4 regions of the Rhodopseudomonas julia genome follow, and region 2 is predicted to be linked to each of the others. Evidence: riboswitches for the same ligand, from Rfam matches in the RefSeq annotation. Region 2 holds a riboswitch; each other region holds the start of a gene.
The links. Region 2 has a riboswitch for cobalamin ahead of J2R99_RS14310 (ABC transporter substrate-binding protein). Riboswitches for the same ligand answer to the same signal wherever they lie in the genome.
Positions count from the first base shown of each region.

Region 1: it holds a riboswitch for cobalamin, as region 2 does, so the genes downstream of both, J2R99_RS09145 (DUF4198 domain-containing protein) here and J2R99_RS14310 (ABC transporter substrate-binding protein) in region 2, are expected to answer to the same signal.
Region 3: it holds a riboswitch for cobalamin, as region 2 does, so the genes downstream of both, J2R99_RS03685 (cobyric acid synthase) here and J2R99_RS14310 (ABC transporter substrate-binding protein) in region 2, are expected to answer to the same signal.
Region 4: it holds a riboswitch for cobalamin, as region 2 does, so the genes downstream of both, J2R99_RS17630 (PocR ligand-binding domain-containing protein) here and J2R99_RS14310 (ABC transporter substrate-binding protein) in region 2, are expected to answer to the same signal.

Region 1 covers NZ_JAUSUK010000002.1:13,497-17,990, forward strand. The annotation lists gene J2R99_RS09135 (N-acetylglucosamine-6-phosphate deacetylase) at 1-730, opposite strand, end outside; gene J2R99_RS09140 (DEAD/DEAH box helicase) at 1,198-2,766, shown strand; cobalamin riboswitch at 2,930-3,142, shown strand; gene J2R99_RS09145 (DUF4198 domain-containing protein) at 3,302-4,099, shown strand; gene cbiM (cobalt transporter CbiM) at 4,115-4,494, shown strand, end outside.
Region 2 covers NZ_JAUSUK010000002.1:1,066,344-1,070,837, forward strand. The annotation lists gene J2R99_RS14300 (gamma-aminobutyraldehyde dehydrogenase) at 1-169, shown strand, start outside; gene J2R99_RS14305 (class I adenylate-forming enzyme family protein) at 422-1,939, shown strand; cobalamin riboswitch at 2,104-2,336, shown strand; gene J2R99_RS14310 (ABC transporter substrate-binding protein) at 2,467-3,474, shown strand; gene J2R99_RS14315 (FecCD family ABC transporter permease) at 3,487-4,494, shown strand, end outside.
Region 3 covers NZ_JAUSUK010000001.1:779,282-783,775, forward strand. The annotation lists gene J2R99_RS03670 (histidine kinase dimerization/phospho-acceptor domain-containing protein) at 1-70, opposite strand, end outside; gene J2R99_RS03675 (phasin family protein) at 319-861, shown strand; tRNA gene J2R99_RS03680 (tRNA-His) at 1,412-1,488, shown strand; gene J2R99_RS03685 (cobyric acid synthase) at 1,750-3,312, opposite strand; cobalamin riboswitch at 3,495-3,704, opposite strand; gene J2R99_RS03690 (cob(I)yrinic acid a,c-diamide adenosyltransferase) at 3,847-4,443, shown strand.
Region 4 covers NZ_JAUSUK010000002.1:1,792,600-1,797,093, forward strand. The annotation lists gene J2R99_RS17630 (PocR ligand-binding domain-containing protein) at 55-1,305, opposite strand; cobalamin riboswitch at 1,426-1,636, opposite strand; gene J2R99_RS17635 (ABC transporter ATP-binding protein) at 2,043-3,131, opposite strand; gene J2R99_RS17640 (ROK family protein) at 3,146-4,120, opposite strand; gene J2R99_RS17645 (SIS domain-containing protein) at 4,117-4,494, opposite strand, start outside.

The DNA of each region.
Region 1 (4,494 bases), 1.1 Mb from region 2:
GATGGCCGTCGACGATGATGCCCGCAAAGGCATCGCTTGCGAGTGCCGTGCCGAGGATGCCGGGCGCGCGCGAGGTCATCGGCGGCATGGCGTTATAAAGATGCGTGAAGCAACTGATGCCGGCGGCAAGGCACGTCTCTGTCTCCGCGGCGTCGGCGGCGCTGTGGCCGGCTGAGACGACCACGCCCATCGCCGCGATCTCACGAACGAGATCCGGCGGGACGATTTCGGGCGCGAGCGTCAGCATGACCGGGATATCCGCCGCGCGAAGGCGCTCCAAAATCGACAATGTGTCGCGATCCATGGGCCGCATATGGGTGGCGTCGTGAGTGCCCTTGCGCTCCGGGTTGAGATGCGGGCCTTCCAGATGCAGGCCGAGGAGACCCGGCATGCCCCAGGCCTCGATGATCGCCTCGGCGGTCGCTCGCATGCGCTCGGCCGTCGTGGTGATGAGCGTCGGCATAAGGAAGCTGGTGCCGAGTTCGCGTTGGGCCGCAATGATCGTCTCGATCGCGGCGGGGCTCGCATCGGAATTGAGCATGATTCCACCACTGCCGTTGACCTGAAGATCGGTGAGGGCAGGGATGAGGAGATGCGGGGCGAGATCGGGCGTCTCGTGGGCGGCAAGCGGCCGGATGCGACCGATCGCGCCCGCCTTGATCTCCACGGCGAGGCCGCTCTCAAAGCGGCCATCCTTCCATAGACGGGTCGGAGCGATCAGGCGGGTCACGAAACGAGATCCTCTGAGAGACCAGGGCGGACGCATGTTGCAGTGGCGCCGAGGTTGCGAAAGGCTGTGGCTCGCGCGCCGCTTCGGGCGAGAGCGTGCGAACAGACCCCGAGATACGCGCGCCGGCCGGTGCCGGCAAGAGAGCGGGCAAGACGGGGCCGGGGATCGCTGCGGCTGTTTGCAAGCTCGGATCCACAAATCAGGCCGCCTTGAGCGCCTCCTTTCAGGGGCAGGGAACGCGATTGCGGTTGCTAATTGCCGCCAGGCGTGGTTCAAGGGCGTGATGACCCCGCGCGTAGAGGCGTTCGTCGCCGTCGGTGGTCACAAGCAACTTTCCGTATCGATCGTTGCCCTGAAGGCGCCTTTTGAGGCGCAAGCTCCCGGCAGCTGATCTACGCAGGCTTCCAAAACCAAGTGACATAGCTCGCGCCGGCCGTCTCAGGCTGGCCGCGACGAGAAAGCTCATATTGACACTTTTCAATGAACTCGGCCTGGCCGAGCCCATCCTTCGTGCCGTTGCCGCCGAAGGCTATACCAATCCGACTCCGATTCAGGAGCAGGTCATCCCGACCATGCTTGCCGGCCGCGATCTCCTCGGCACGGCGCAGACGGGAACCGGGAAGACGGCTTCCTTCGTGCTGCCGGTTCTCGATAAGCTCAGCCGCACCATGGTTCCGGCCGCACCGCGGACCTGCCATGCCCTCATCGTCGTGCCGACGCGCGAGCTTGCCCAGCAGGTCGCCGACAGCGTGCGCAATTACGGGCGCTTCGTGAACATGTCGTCGGCGGTCGTCATCGGCGGCGCCCGGCCCGGACCGCAGGTGAAGGCGCTTTCACGCGGCGTCGATTTCGTCATCGCAACGCCTGGGCGGCTTCTCGACCATATGCAGACCGGTGCCATCAGGCTCGATCAGACCGACGTCGTCGTGCTCGACGAGGCCGATCAGATGCTCGATCTCGGTTTCATGCCGGCGATCCGCAAGATCCTGGCGAAGATGCCGCGTGAGCGTCAGACGGTTCTCCTGTCGGCGACGATGCCGCCGGCGATCCGCAAGCTTGCGGGCGATTTTCTCCGTCAGCCGGCGGAAATCTCCGTCGCTCCGGTGTCTCGTCCGATCGAGCAGATCGCACAAAGCGTCATCAACGTTGCGAGCGCCGCCAAGCGTGACATGCTCGTCGATATTCTCGGCGCATCCGATATGGAGCGTGCGATCGTCTTCACGCGCACCAAGCGCGGTGCCGACCGGGTGAGCCAGCATCTCGACAAGGCCGGCCTGCGCTCTGCGGCGATCCACGGGAATAAGAGCCAGAATCAGCGTGAGAAGGCGCTTGGTGCCTTCCGCAACGGTCGTGTGGCTGTCCTGGTCGCCACCGATATCGCGGCGCGCGGCATCGACATCGACGACGTTTCGCATGTCGTCAACTTCGAGCTGCCGAACGTGCCGGAGGCGTATGTGCACCGCATCGGGCGGACCGCGCGCGCCGGCAAGAGCGGTATTGCGATCTCGCTGTGCGATCATTCCGAGCGGGGTCTTCTGCGCGATATCGAGAAGCTGATCGGCAAGAGGATCGATGCGCATGGCGCGGCACCTCGTAGCGAGGCCCGCGGCGAGGCGATTGCGAACCAGGTTGCGGGCGGCGAGCCGGTCGGCGAAGCCGACGAGGCTCCGGCCGCAAGCGTGCGCCAGCAGGCGGGCGAGCGGCGCGACGAAAGATCACGCCAGCCCGGCAAGCGCAATTCTCCCTCACGCAATCGCAGGCGCTCGGGCAAACCGGTCGCCTTCGAGGCGCGCAGTGAAGGCCGGAATGGCGATGCCCCGAAAGAGGGTCGCAACCGCAGGCCGGAAGGTGCGGAGGCAGGCCGTTCGGCGAAGCGGACGGAAGCCGGCGCGCATAAGAGCCGCAATGGTGGCGCGAATGGCCGGCGAGATGCGGGCCGCGGCAACGAGGGCGCTCAGGCCGGTCTGGAACGGATGCTGCGTAAGAGCAGCAAGCCAAAAGCCGGAATGGGCGAGAAGCGGATGGCCGCGCGCTGAACGCAGCCACGCTGCGCAAGTTTGAGAGGGCCGGCCGCTATATGCGGTCGGCCTTTTTTTATGCCGTAGGGCGCTCTTCGACCGAACATGATGCCGGCAAAGGGAAGCCATGCCCAGCATAGCTGCCAGCACTGCACGGCATTGACAATTGTGGCCATTCGCCGGCAGATGGGGTGTCAACGGTTTCCGGACGCAAAGCGACCGGATTAAAAGGGAACACGGTGAGGCGTACCCAGCAGGGACCGAAACCGTGGCTGCCCCCGCAACTGTGAGCGGCGAGCAGGGCTTCAACATGTCACTGGCGCATCTGCGCTGGGAAGACGAAGCCACGCTGTGACCCGCAAGCCAGGAGACCTGCCGCTGACGCGCGACGCCGGGCCACCGGTGCCGCACCGCAACGGACGCCGGGGTGAGCGTCTGGCGGTGGAACGGCGCCATGAATCCCTTTTGCGCCCAATCCTCGCCAAAACCCCGATCGTCCTTTCCGCATCACTGTCGCGGTTCTCCCGCAACAGTCATTGGAGAGACGATACGAATGAAATTTCGTAAGTTTGCCTGTGCCGCCCTCACATCGGCGGCGTTCCTTCTTCCCGCCGCAGCCGAAGCGCATTTTCAGCTGATCTACACGCCCGAGGTGAACCTCGCCGAGCCGGGCGATGTGCCGCTGAAGCTCATCTTCTGGCACCCGTTCGAGAACGGCCATGTCATGGATATGGGCGCGCCGGAAGAGTTCTACGCCGTCTTCCGCGGCAAGAAGATCGATCTCAAGGACAGCCTCAAGCCGATCACCTTCGAGGGGCTCGAAAACAGCGCCCAAGCCTTCGATGCCACGCTGCCGGCCAAGCGTGCCGGCGATTACACGCTCGTCGTCGTGCCTCAGCCCTATTACGAGGAGAGCGAGGACATCTACATCCAGCAGATCGCCAAGGCCTATCTCAACCGGGCGCAATTGCCGACCGATTGGGCCGAGCCCAAAGGGCTTGCGACGGAAATCGTGCCGCTCGATCGCCCGACCAACATTCTGGCCGGTTCCAGCTTTACGGGCCGGGTGCTGTCGGAGGGCAAGCCTGTCGCGGGTGCCGAGATCGAAGTCGAATACATGGCGGCCGAACCCTCCATGGACGACAACAAGCCCTCTGAGCCCAAAGCCTCGCCGATGCCGGGCGGTGCCGTCGTCGCGATGAGCGACGAGAACGGCTACTTCACCTTCGGCGTTCCGAAGGCCGGTTTCTGGGGCTTTGCCGCGCTCGGCACGGGCCCGCAGACGGAGTTCGAGGGCAAAGAGCTCTCGCAGGACGCCGTCATCTGGGTGCGCGCTTACGACGTCGAATGACGGCAGGAGGGATCGATGCATATTGTCGACGGTGCGCTCGCCAATGACGTCGTCATCGGGGGTGCGGTGCTCGCGGCCGGGGGCATCGCGCTCGGCCTTAAATCGCTGACGGCGGAAAAGATGCCGGCAGCCGGGGTGTTGAGCGCGACGTTCTTCGTCGCCTCGCTCATCCATGTCCCGATCGGTCCCTCCAGCGTCCATCTCATCATGAACGGTCTGGCCGGGCTGGTGCTCGGCTGGGCCGCCTTTCCGGCGCTTTTCGTCGGGCTTCTCCTGCAAGCGGTGTTCTTCGGTTTCGGAGGGCTCACCGTGCTCGGGGTCAATACGCTCAACATCGCGCTGCCGGCGGTGATCGTCTATTATCTGTGCCGACGCGGGATCGCCTCCAATTCGCT
Region 2 (4,494 bases):
GGCGGCGGCTGCGCAGCTTCAATATGGCTGCACCTGGATCAACACGCATTTCATGCTGTGTAATGAAATGCCCCATGGCGGCATGAAGAGCTCCGGCTACGGCAAGGATATGAGCCTTTATGCGCTCGAAGATTACACGGTCGTCCGCCACGTCATGGCGAAGTGGTAGGTATCTCCGATAAGTACAGGGCCGGTGTCGCTTGAAGCGGCGCCCGTCCTCACGCCGGGACAAATTTACCTCCGCGCAACGCGCTGCCCAATGAGGTGGCCGGCGTTTCCATGCACGTCATCGTCGCGCCAGCTCACGGGAGAGACCGGCGACATACAGCTTGCTGGTCCGGATCTAGACCTCTGCTTCGATATGGGCGGCGGCACCGTCGTACGTTACGTTTCGATCGTCGAGCCCCTGGAGGTCTGATCCATGAATCTCGCGGACTGGCTTCTTCGCATGGCGCGAAGGATGCCCGAGGCACCGGCGCTTATGCGTGGCGATGACCTCGTCGCAACCTACGAAGAATTTGCCGTGCGGGCCGCACGGCTCGGGCGTGCGCTCAAAGAGGTGCACGGCGTTTCGCCCGGAGACCGGGTCGCGATCTTCATGGCCAATTCGACCGAGTATCTGGAGATCATGTATGGGATCTGGTGGGCCGGCGCGGTCGCCGTGCCGATCAACCACAAGCTCCATCCGCGCGAGGCGGCCTACATCGTCAAAGATTCGGGAGCGGGTCTCGTTTTCATTTCTGAGGGAGACGAGGTGCTGGCGCAGCGACTCGATGAGGGCGTGCGTCTGATCACGGCGCCGGGCGAGGCGTACCAGGAGCTTCTTGCCGCCGAACCGCTTGCCGCGCCACATGCGATGTCGTCGGATGCGCTCGCCTGGCTTTTCTACACCTCCGGCACGACCGGCAATCCGAAAGGCGTCATGCTCTCGGTCGCCAATCTACAGGCGATGAGCTTTGCCTATTTTGTCGATGTCGACGAGGTGCACACCGAGAATGCCGCGCTCTATGCCGCGCCGATGTCGCATGGGGCGGGGCTCTACAACTTCATGCATGTTCTTCGAGGTTCCCGCCATGTCGTTCCAAAATCGGGCGGATTCGACGTAGCTGAAATCGTGTCGCTCGCCGGTTCTCTCGGCAGTCTGTCGTTCTTCGCTGCGCCGACCATGGTCCGCCGCCTTGTGAAGCATGCGAAAGCGACCGGCTACGACGGGGAGGGAATTCGCACCATCGTCTACGGTGGTGGCCCGATGTATGTGGCGGATATCGAGGAAGCCGTTTCCCTCTTCGGACCGCGCTTCGTTCAGATCTACGGTCAGGGCGAAAGCCCGATGACGATCACGGCGCTCTCTCGTGAGCTCGTCGCAGATAGAAGCCATCCGCGCTGGCGCGAAAGGCTCGGCTCCGTCGGCACGGCGCAGTCATGCGTCGATGTGCGGGTGGCGGACGGCGATGGTCATACGCTCGCCCCGGGCGAGAGCGGTGAGATTCTGGTGCGCGGTCCGAGCGTCATGGCCGGCTATTGGCGAAACGAGAAGGCGAGTGCCGAATCTCTGCGCCACGGCTGGCTCTGGACCGGTGATATCGGCGCCATGGACGAGGATGGCTTCCTGACGCTGATGGATCGCTCCAAGGACGTCATCATCTCGGGCGGCACCAACATCTATCCGCGCGAGGTGGAGGAGGTCCTCTTGCGCCATCCCGCCGTTCAGGAGGTGTCTGTCGTCGGCCGGCCGAGCCCCGAATGGGGTGAGGACGTCGTCGCCTTCGTCGTCGCGCCGGAGAACACGCCGAATGTCGAAGAACTCGATGCGCTCTGCCGCGAGGAGATCGCCCGCTTCAAGCGCCCGAAGGACTATGTCTTTCTGGATGAGCTTCCGAAGAACAATTACGGCAAGGTGCTCAAAATCGAGCTTCGCCGGCTGCTCAGCCAAGCATAAGCGAATCGGACGGGGCCGCGAACGCGGTGCGTTTGGCTCCACATGACCGAAGTCCGACGTATGCGTGTCTGAAAGATCGCGGGCGTGGCGCGCCGACTTGTTTGTGCCTGCGCAACCGGGACGGAATGTGGCGCGCATCCGGCTTGACACTTCGACACCATCCAGCCTTTATCGCTGTCGATGGTTTCCAGCGAAACGAAGACTTCGCTGGATGAAAAGGGAATACGGTGCGGTGTAGCCAGTAGGCGCCAAATCCGTGACTGCCCCCGCAATTGTGAGCGGAGAGCGACCCCGAACGATGCCACTGGGCGTATGACGGACACCGTCTGGCGCCTGGGAAGGCTCGGGGAAGCAGAGACCCGCAAGTCAAGAGACCTGCCATCATCATGCAACCAGACCCGGCGGGGATGTCGGGGGAAGGATCGAGATGACATTCCTGTCGTCGACGACAATGCGCGAGTCTCTTTTCGGGCAATCCATTCCGCCTGCCCCCGCGGTTCTCTCTCGGAACCAGGATAGCAGACACAATGCACCGAAACGTCGCGATCGGCCTCGCAGCACTGGCCAGTCTTTCGCTCATTGATGCCGCGCATGCGAACGAAACCAACTACCCGCTGAGCATCGACAATTGCGGACAAACGATCACCTTCGAGGCAGCGCCTGAACGCGATGTCACGGTCGGCCAGTCTGCGACTGAGATTCTCTATTCTCTCGGCCTTGGCGATAAGGTCGTCGGGACCTCTGTTTGGTTCAGCGATGTGCTGCCTGAATTTGCCGAGCTCAACAGCTCGGTTGAAAGGCTTGCAGACAACGATCCGAGCTTCGAAAGCGTCGTCGCCAAGAAGCCCGGCCTCGTCTCGGTCTCTTACGAATGGCATATCGGGCCGCAGGGCATCGTCGGAACCCGCGAGCAATTCCACGATGTCGGCATCCCGACTTACATTCTTCAGACCGACTGCGTGAAAGACAATTCCACCGGCGTCGATGGGACCCGGCTGGAGATGTACAGCACCGACGCCCTCTATCGTGCGATCCGTGAGCTTGCCGAGATCCACGACGTGAAGGAGGCCGGCGAGGCGCTTGTCGCCGATCTTTCGAGGCGCGAGGCAGCTGCGGTGGAGAAGGCGAAAGAGGCCAATGCGGGTGACGTATCGGCCGTCTTCTGGTTTTCCTCCGCCGAAATGGACGTCGATCCCTATGTCGCCGGGCGCAAAGGCGTTCCCGGCTGGATGATGGAGAAGCTCGGCGTCCGCAACGTCGTGGAAAGCGACGAAGAATGGCCGATTGTCGGCTGGGAAACCATCGCCAAGGCCAATCCGGACATCATCGTCGTCGCTGAGATGACGCGCCGCCGCTTTCCTGCCGACGATGTCGAAAAGAAGCTGGAATTTCTGAAGACGGATCCGGTCGCCAAAGAGATGGACGCCGTCAAGTCGGGGCGGATTGTCATCATGGATGCCCATTCCATGGATCCCTCCATCCGCAACATCTCAGCGCTCGAGGTGCTTGCCGATGAACTTCCCAAGCTGAAATAGCAGAGCCCGATTATGGCCACTTACCGACCCGGCCGCTGGCCGGGTCTTCTGACGTCGATCTCGTCCAAACTCGCAATTCTGGCCGCAGCTCTGATCCTCGGGGCTGCGATCGGAGAGACGCGCATCCCACCGGAGACGGTCGGTCAGGTGCTTGCGATGAAGATGTTCGGGGGGAGCTATCCTGTCGATCCGATCGATCAGGGGATTATCTGGAATTATCGCTTCAGCCGGGCAATCGTGGCGGCCTCCTGTGGTGCTGGCCTCGCCGTGTCTGGGCTGGTGCTCCAGACCCTGCTGCGCAATGTGCTCGCCGATCCTTATATCCTGGGTATCTCGGCAGGCGCGTCGACAGGAGCTGTGGCTGTCACAATCGCCGGGATCGGCGGCGGCCTCGTGTCTCTTTCGGCCGGCGCTTTCGTCGGCGCCCTCGTGGCGTTTGCTCTCGTCATCGCCCTGGCGCGGGCCGCGGGGGGATTTGCGGCAACGTCGACCGGTCAGGTCATCCTTGCGGGTGTTGCCGGAGCCCAGCTTTTCAATGCGCTCACCTCACTCATCATCGCGCATTCGGCGAACGCCGAACAGGCGCGCGGCATCATCTTCTGGCTGCTCGGCAACCTGTCGGGCGTGCGCTGGCCAGATGTGTGGCTCGCCGCCCCCGTCGCGATCCTCGTGCTCGTGATCATCGTCGTGCATGCGCGGGCGCTCGACGCGTTCGCCTTCGGATCGGATGCGGCTGCCTCCCTCGGCATCAATGTCTTGAAGACGCAGGCGATCCTGATCGGGGCTGCCGCCTTGGTAACTGCCGTTATGGTCAGCATCGTCGGCGCAATCGGTTTTGTCGGACTTGTCGTCCCGCATGCAGCAAGGCTTCTGGTCGGTCCGCGTCACGGCCGGCTCATTCCGATGACAGCAATCACGGGTGCGGTTTTTCTGATCTTTGCCGACATCGTGTCGCGAATCATCATTCCCGGACAGGTTCTGCCGATCGGCGTTGTGACGGCTCTCGTCGGCGCGCCCGCC
Region 3 (4,494 bases), on a different contig from region 2:
CGTCGCTCACAAGCGCCGCCAGGCGCTCGTCCGCCATCGCCTCCACCAGGCCCCTGCCCTCCGATTGCATGATTTCCGTAATCTCCGCGACTCGCCTTGGTTAAAAATAGGTAACCGGAGTTGAAAAAGAATCGCAGGCCTGGAGCGCGTCGCAAAGTCCGTTTTTCTTAAGGATGGTTAACGGTTGAAAACTTCAGCCGCAGGCGGGCCTCATATGCTGCAGCGCAATAATTTGTTGCGTTGCACAAAACTTTCCCTATATACTCTCCAGAAGCCTGAGGGGGGAGCAACCCAGGCAGAAGTGGAAGGAGATCTTAGATGTCCAGTGAGCACGAATTCAATCAGGCTGGTGAAAAGGCTTTTGATGAGGCAGCGGCAACCGCGCAGGATGCGGCCAATACTGCCGATCGCGCGTTTCAGGACGCCACCGAGAAGCTGACGGAAATGTTCGGCATGACGCAGATGCAGATGCCCGAAGCTTTCCGGGCCATGACGGAACGTTCTTTGGCGAGCGCGCGGGAGAATTACGCCCGTCTCAAAGCTGCTGCCGAGGAGTCCACGGACGTGATGGAAGATACTGTGGAAAACGCCCGCGAGGGTCTCCTGCAGGTCCAGTTCGCGGCTCTTGACAACGCCAAGGCCAACACGGATGCGGCATTCGACCATGCTCGCCAGATGCTCGGCGTCACTTCGTTCGCCGACGCGATCCAGCTTCAGAGCGCCTTTATGCGGGCGCGCTTCGAAGCGCTGATGGATCAGGGCAACGGCATGCGCGACCTTCTCACCAAGGTCACCGAGGACACGTCTCGCCCGGCCCGCACGGCGGCGAAGAAGAACCTCGACAAAGTCACGAGCCACTGAGCTTTCGTGACCAGAAAATAGGACCTGCGACGCCACCCTGCAGAGGCGGCGCGCGTCACCAACGAGCCCGGCAGTTTGCCGGGCTTTTTTTTGTGCCGAACAGGATCCCCGGCTCCAGCACATCCCCGGTTCTCGCGCATTTCCAGGGGCCGCGCGGAGGAGGGTTCGAAACTGCACCTGCCCGAAGCGGCACCCGCGACAAAGCCGGCACGATAAAGCCTCGGCGCAAAAGGCGGCCAGACGCCCCACCCGTCTGGCGCCCTCAACCCCCGAGGGGCACTCTGACGCAAGGCAGCGAAACGGCGGCTTTCATGCCCTTGCATGCGGCCGCGGAAGCGCGGCAGCGACACCTCACGGCGAGGCCGTCGGAGCACCCATGCGACGGCGCCGCGGCGGACTTTCTTCTCCGCCCCCTTCCCTTGGCGGCGCTCCTCGGTTAAGCGGTGCCGCAGAGGCGGGGAATCGCAAGCTGGCGCGCCAGGTTATGGCCCACCGACGCTTGAAATCTCCGGCGCGGAACACTAGGGTCCGCACCGCCTCACCAGGACATGCGAACGTAGCTCAGTTGGTTAGAGCGTCGGATTGTGGCTCCGAAGGTCGGTGGTTCGAATCCACCCGTTCGTACCAGTTTTCTTCATAAAATCAGCGAATTGACCGGGCACTGGAAACAGCGTGCCGGGCGCAGTTCGCCCAAAATGCCAAATCCCACCAAGATCCGACCAACCTCCAGAAAGTTGCCGAGGCGAGATCCCGGGGCGCCTTTCGGGGCTTGGCAGACGGCGGGGCCAGCATCCTCGTGCATGTTCATCCGGCTCGTCTCCGAGGCCCTGACGCTTGACAACCTCAGCGGCCCGGGTCGGAGCCGGACGAACGATTGATAGCTTACGGCTAGCGGGCCAGCATCAGCAGCGCATCGAGATCGAGATTGGCCTCGCAATGATCGGCGAGCGCCTCCAGCGATGCTTCCACCCTTGCCTCGAAATCGAGCTCGGAAGCGCAGCCACCGACCTGCCTGAGCCAATGGGCGCGGAAAGTGTTGGAGCCGAAGATGCCGTGCAGATAGGTTCCGGCAACCCGCCAGTCGGGCGAGATCGCGCCTTCCGCGCGTAGACTGCCACGCGGCTCGCGCAGATGAAGCCATGGCCTCTCAAGGCCGGGGCCGCTGGTGCGGCCCATATGCATCTCGTAGCCGGTGATGCGGCAGCCGCTCGTCTCTTCGCCCACATCCAGCTCGACGAGCCGCTTCTCGCCACCGATCACGGTCTCGATGTCCAGGAGCCCAAGGCCGGGCGTTTCTCCTGCAGGCCCCTCGATGCCTTCGGGATCGCGCACGACGCGCCCCAGCATCTGGAAGCCGGCGCAGATGCCGAGCACCCGCCCGCCCTTACGGACATGCGCCAAAATATCGACATCCCAGCCCTCGCGCCGCACCACGTCGAGATCGGCACGTGTCACCTTGGAGCCGGGCAGGATGACGACATCAGTCTCAGCCGGGATCGGTGAGCCCGGATTGACGAAGCGAAGATTGACCCCCGGCTCGGCGGACAAGGGATCGAGATCGTCGAAATTGGCAATGCGCGAAAAGCGCGGCACGGCGATGTTGAGACCGCTGCCGCGGCGCTCGGGCGGGCGTTCGAGGGCGAGCGAATCCTCGGCCGGCAGGCGATCCGCCTGTTCGAACCAGCGCATCACACCGAGACACGGCCACCCGGTCTTCTCTGTGATCGTCTTCATGCCCGGCTCGAAAATCGTCAGGTCGCCGCGAAACTTGTTGATGAGATAGCCGACGACCCGTCCCCGATCAGACAGATCGAGGAGTTCGTGACTGCCGACGATGGCGGCCATGGTGCCGCCACGATCGATGTCGGACAGGAAGACGACCGGTAGATCCGCCTGTTCCGCCAGGCGCATATTGGTGATGTCGGAAGCCCTCAGATATACTTCTGCGCCGCTCCCGGCGCCTTCGACCAGCACGAGGTCCGCCTCGCGCGTCAGACGGTTGAAGCTGTCGAGCACGGCGGGCATGAGCTGCTGGCGCATCCGGTGATAGGTCTTCGCCGGACAATTGCCGAGGGATCTTCCACGCAAGACGACCTGCGAGCCGACACCGCTCTGCGGTTTCAACAGGACAGGGTTCATATGGATCGACGGTGCCGCCCGGCAGGCCCGCGCCTGAAGCGCCTGGGCGCGGCCGATCTCGCCGCGCGGCGCAAAGCCGTCGGGACCGGGAGGCAACTCGCTGTCGTCGGCGACGGCGGCATTGTTGCTCATGTTCTGCGCCTTGAAGGGGCGGACGACGAGGCCTCGGCGCGTGTAGGCGCGACAGAGGCCAGCAACGAGCATGCTCTTGCCGACATCGGAGGACGTCCCCTGGATCATCAGGGCGCGCGCACGACGCGGCATCCCCTCCGGTGCCAGCGAAAACTCGACCGGCGCGAGGCTCTCTTCCATGGCCATCACCGTGCCGCAGGCGAAGTCGCACAGGCTCTGCGCTGGCTGGGCTTCCACTCGAGGCCCGATCGAACTTTGAGCAATGTCATGCAATGCACTCCCTTGTGATCAAGGGGCGCGGGTAACGGAAGGCGGCAGCCTCGAACGGCCTGGCACATTCCCTGGGACACCCCGCCCGAGGACAGTTCTCCAAGCACGTGGCAGGTCTCCTGGCTCGTGGATCCTGGACCCTGCCTGGCCTTCCCGATGCAGCGTGCATCAGTGACCTTCTGGCGACAGAGTCTCACCACTTACAGTTGCGGGGGCAGCTCCGGTCTTGCCGATGGCGCACCGGATTCCCTCTTAGCTTCCGAAGCCAAAAGCTCCGAAAGAACCACGTCTTGATTTGATGGAGGCGACACCCCCAACATGTCGTGGTTAGTTCGCGTTCTGGCGGCTTGTCAATCGCGACAAAGCGCGCATCCTCATACGCGAGCCGCAAGCACTGCCGCTTCGCAGCCAAACGAAGCGCAACCTTTCAGCAAGGAGGCAGAGATGAGCCAGAGCCATGAAGGAAAAAACGAGCGCGTGCGCCTGACCCGGGTCGTCACCCGAGGCGGTGACAAGGGGGAAACATCCATGGGGCGCGGCATGCGCGTGTCGAAGAGCGACAAGCGGGTGGAAGCCTACGGCACCATCGACGAGGCGAGCGCGCAGATCGGCCTCGTGCGTTCTCTTGCGGGTGACGATACCGAGCTTTGTGAGATGCTGCGCAATGTCCAAATCGACCTCTTCAACCTCGCCGCCGACCTGCACATGCCGGGCGAGCACGGCGAGCATCTGCGCGTCGGCGAGGAGCCCCTTCAGCGACTGGAGGCAGAGCTTGAAGCGATGAATGCCGCCCTGCCGCGCATCACGAACTTCGTGCTGGCGGGCGGCACGATCGCCGCCGCCCAGGCGCATGTCGCCCGCACCACGATCCGCCGGGCCGAACGGCGTATCGTCGCACTGTCGCTGGAGGAAAAGGTGAACCCGAACGTGCTCGTCTACATCAACCGCCTCGCCGATTTCATGTTCATCGCGAGCCGCCGCCTGAATGGCAACGGGGCCACCGACGACGTCTGGGCGCCGCGGGCACAAAGACAGGCCTGACGTTTCGGCACCAGCCTTTCCGGGCGGGCCTGCCCGCCTGGAAATCCATCT
Region 4 (4,494 bases), 730 kb from region 2:
TCCTGCTGAAACGCCCCCTGAAACATGGAAGCAAAACGCTCAGTACGGGCGAGCTCAAGCATTTTCGAGCTGCGCATAGTCGCCGAGTGGCCAGGAAAGCTCAATTCGGGTTCCCTCATTCAGTCTGCTCGTCACTTTGAGATCGAAGTCGTTGCCGTACTCGCTGTCGAGCCGGGTAATGACGCTCTGCAGTCCCAGAGCCGCCCGGCTCCGTTCCGCCTGCTGCAGGACACAACGATCGTTGTTGAGCGCGGCGACCTGAGCCTCGCTCATACCCGCGCCGTTGTCATAGACCTCGATCAAACCGCGATCATCGACCTTGCGAGCCGAAACGCGCACGCGCACCGGCCGTGAGAGCGCTTCGACCCCATGCACGATCGCGTTCTCGGCAAGCGGCTGCAGAACCATGCAGGGGACCGGCCAGTTGCGCAGGCTTTCGTCGAGATCGACTTCAATGCTCAGATGGTCGCCGAAGCGAAGCTGATGGAGGCGCAAGCAGCGCTCGATCATGTCGAATTCTTCGCTGAGCGGCACCAGCGTGGCGAGATTGCGCAGACTGTAGCGGAGGATGTCGCTCAGCATATAGGCGACTTCCTCGGTCTTCACCGCCCTCTCCTCGAAAGCCGTGTAGCCGATGAGCGTCAAGGAGTTGAACAGGAAATGCGGATTGACCCGCGCCTGCAAGGCCCGCAGCTGAGCATCCTGCAGCGCCTTTTCGGTGGCGGCCTTGGCTTTCACCTCCTTGAGGAGGCGCGCCTGGATCAAGTTCGTCTTGCCAATCTCGATGATGTGGCTCGCCGCCAGCATCAGCATCTCAACAGCGGAATCGAGACGGTCACGATCGGCCGCCGGCATGGCGTAGACCGCTTCTTCGAGCTCCGCCGGAGCAATGCCAAGCGAATGGTTTCGGTCGAGCACGTTCCGAATGGTGCGCTCGCGCTCATCTTCGAGCATCACCTGGCCGCACAAAAGGCAGCCGAGATATTCATCTTCGATGATGATCGGCGCAGCGACATCGACGAGCCCGGCATGACAGACATAGGTCGCCGGCCGGCCAGACCGATAGGCGGCGAGCCCCCCGCAAGCGTCGCAGGCATGGCAGCGCCGCAACCCTTCGGTCGTGGAGCGCATCAAACGACACACGGGCTGGAAATTGCTCGCTTTTGTGACGGGCACGCCGTCGCGATCAACTGTCACCGCGGCCATATCCATGGCCTTGGCGAAAGTGTCCTGAATCCGCTGCAACGTCGGGATGTCGACGAAGTCCTGGATCCGCCACTTATGAGTTGGGTAATGCTCTTCCATCAGGATGACCGCTCCGCCCAACGCCGAAATATGACAAGCAAGCGCACGCGCTGCCTGCCGTGACTTTCGTCGCTGGATGCAGACCCCGACATCCCTCGTTATGCATCGACGGCCCACACAGCCCGATGCACATCACCGGCAGGTCTCCTGGCTCGCGGCACCAAGCAAAGGCTACCTTCCCAGCGCTCGCGCGCCAGTGGCACTCCCAGCCCTGCTCTCCGCTCACAGTTGCGGGGGCAGCTACGGTTTCGGCCCTTCTTGGGGAGCCTCACCGTATTCCCTTTTCATCCTCACGCTCGCGCGCTCGGAAACCGGTAACGGGCTTTTACTGGCGCTAACCACGGCTTATGTCAAGTCGGTCTCGCCGTGGGCTGCTTCGTTACCCACTTGCAACAGGAGGAAATTCTATCTTTGGTTTATTTATAACGCCCATAGGTTGCTTCCTGCCATAAAAATGCACCTGGAAGCACCAATTTCTGCAATATTTACATCGGTATTCATAAATAATACTTCGATGTATGACGATTTTTACAGGCATCCCCAGCTGAAGCCAGCCATAATGCCGCAGGCTGTAGAGCCCGACACCCTCGACGCGGGGCACCAGGCATATCGCTCGTTGCAGGTGAGCATATCTATCGGGGCACGATCTCGACAAGAAGAGCCCGGCCTCAGCCGCTCCCTTCGGGCCGCCCCTTCGAGCATAAGGGCGGCCTATGCCGTAAAGCTCTCGGCCCGAGCTATAGAGCCTGGCCATCCTTTCCGAAGAAATGGCAATGGCTCGGATCGAAACTCAGCCAAACGCGCTCACCCGTCGTCACATCGCTGATACCTGCCGTCTCGACCGTGACGAGATCGTCCTCACCGATATTGGCATAAAGAAGCGTGTGGTTGCCGAAGGTCTCGACCACGACGATCTCGGCCGAAATGCCCTGGGTTTCCTCGCGACTGAATTTGATCTCGTGAGGGCGGATACCGAGCACGACATCGTCCCGGTCGATCGCAGCCGGGGGCACTTCCGGGAAAGCCATCTCAACCCCGTTCGGCAGCTTGAGGCGAGGACCACCGTCCGCCGTCCCGGCAACACGCACCGGCAGAAAATTCATCTGCGGGCTGCCGATGAAGCTCGCGACGAACCGCGTCTTCGGCTTGCCGTAGAGCTCAAGCGGCGTGCCGACCTGTTCGATCTGCCCCTCGTTCAAAACCACGATGCGGTCGGCGAGTGTCATCGCCTCCGTCTGATCGTGCGTGACGTAGATCATCGTGGCGTCCATGTCGCGATGCAGGCGCGCGATCTCGATGCGCATCTGGGCGCGCAGGGCCGCATCGAGATTGGAGAGAGGCTCGTCGAACAGAAAGACCTTCGGATCGCGTACGATCGCACGACCGATGGCAACACGCTGGCGTTGCCCGCCGGACAATTGTCGCGGCTTACGCTGGAGAAGCTCCGACAGGCGCAGCATCTCGGCCGCTTCGGTGACCTGCCGCTTGATCTCCGACTTCTCGACCTTCGCCTGCTTCAGTCCGAAGCCCATATTCTCTTCCACGGTCAGATGCGGATAGAGCGCGTAGGACTGAAACACCATCGAGATGCCGCGTTTGGCCGGCGACAGATCCTTCACCGAACGCCCCTCGATCAAGAGGTCGCCGGAGGTGATCTCCTCCAGACCCGCGATCAAGCGCAGGAGCGTCGACTTTCCGCATCCCGACGGCCCGACGAAGACGACGAATTCCCCGGCCTCAACGCCGAGGTCGACGCCACGGATCACCTCCGCGGCCCCGAACTTCTTACGCACACCTCGAAGCTCAACTTGCAGCTCTCGGGCCATGGCGGTCACCTCGTTCAAACGAATGCCGATGGTTTGATGACGGGAACGCTCTCGCCCGCCACAGGATTGAGACGGCGGCGCACCATGGCCGCAGCTCCGATGAGACCGGAATCGTTACCATGCTCGGTCGCCAAGATCCGGGCATCAGCAACCAGATACGGCCAGGTATTTGCCCGAAGATGCCGGCGGATACGATCGAGCAGAAAGCCTCCGGCGAGCGAGATCCCGCCACCGACGACGCAAAGCTCGATCGCGGTGAGATTGATCATCGTGCCGAATGCCTGAGCGATGTAGCGCCCCATCGTCTCGAATGCCGCGTCGGCTCGGGCGTCACCGGCCAGAGCGCGTTCGCGCAAGAGGCTCATATTGAGATCTTCGGCAGCTTCTCCGGTCTGCGCGGCATAGGCGGCAATGATTGCTTTGCCACCGGCGAGATCCTCAAAGGTCCCGCGCAGGCCCTGACGTTCATAAGGATGACCCGGCTCCAGAACCATGGCGCCAAATTCCGGCGGCTTGCCGTCACGACCGCGCACGATACGGCGATCGATCACAAGGGCGCCGCCGATCCCCGTGCCCACTGTGATCAGCGCAAAGCTCGAAACGCGCCTGCCGACACCGAACTCCAATTCTCCGAGCGTGGCACAGATCGCGTCGTTGTCGGTTGCGGCGGGCACGTTCAACCGCCTGGCGAGCTCTTCTGCAAGCGAGCCGCCCTGAAGAAGCGGGACGTTGCCCGTGCCGTCGAGTGGCAGGCCAGTGGCGGGATCCGCATAGCCGGGGGCCGCGATGCCAATCGCCTCAGGCGCCGCGGCAACCGAGCGGGCCAAGGCGTCGAGGCTTTCGGCGGCCTCCTCTGCGAGGGCTTCGAAGCTTGCCAGCGACAGAAATGGAAGCGCGTTCTTGGCGACGACGACGCCTTTGCCGTCGACGATGCCAAGCTTCACCGACGATCCGCCGACATCAACCGCAAAAAGGAATTCGGGCGTCAAACGGCCTCTCCGACCTTGATGCCGAGCCGCTTGGTCATGCCTGGATAAGGCATATCCTCCGGGACGAGGCCACGCTCTGCGGCAAGATCGATCGCCAGCCACTGAAACGGCACGACGGCGCTCAACGTATCGAAACCGGCCGTCGCCTCTCCCGGTGCCGGCCAGACGATTCCGGCGGGCTCTTTGCCCGCGAGATCGAAAATGAAGCCCGTCAAACCGTAATGCGCCATCGCAGCCACAACGCGTCGCGCCAGATCGAGCTCGTCCGCATTCGAAGCAAGCGCAATCGTCACGCTCTTCTTGGTGAGACCATGCAGACGTCCGTGGCTCGCCTCCTCGGTTTCGAGACCGAAGGAGGGAATGCCGGCCATCTC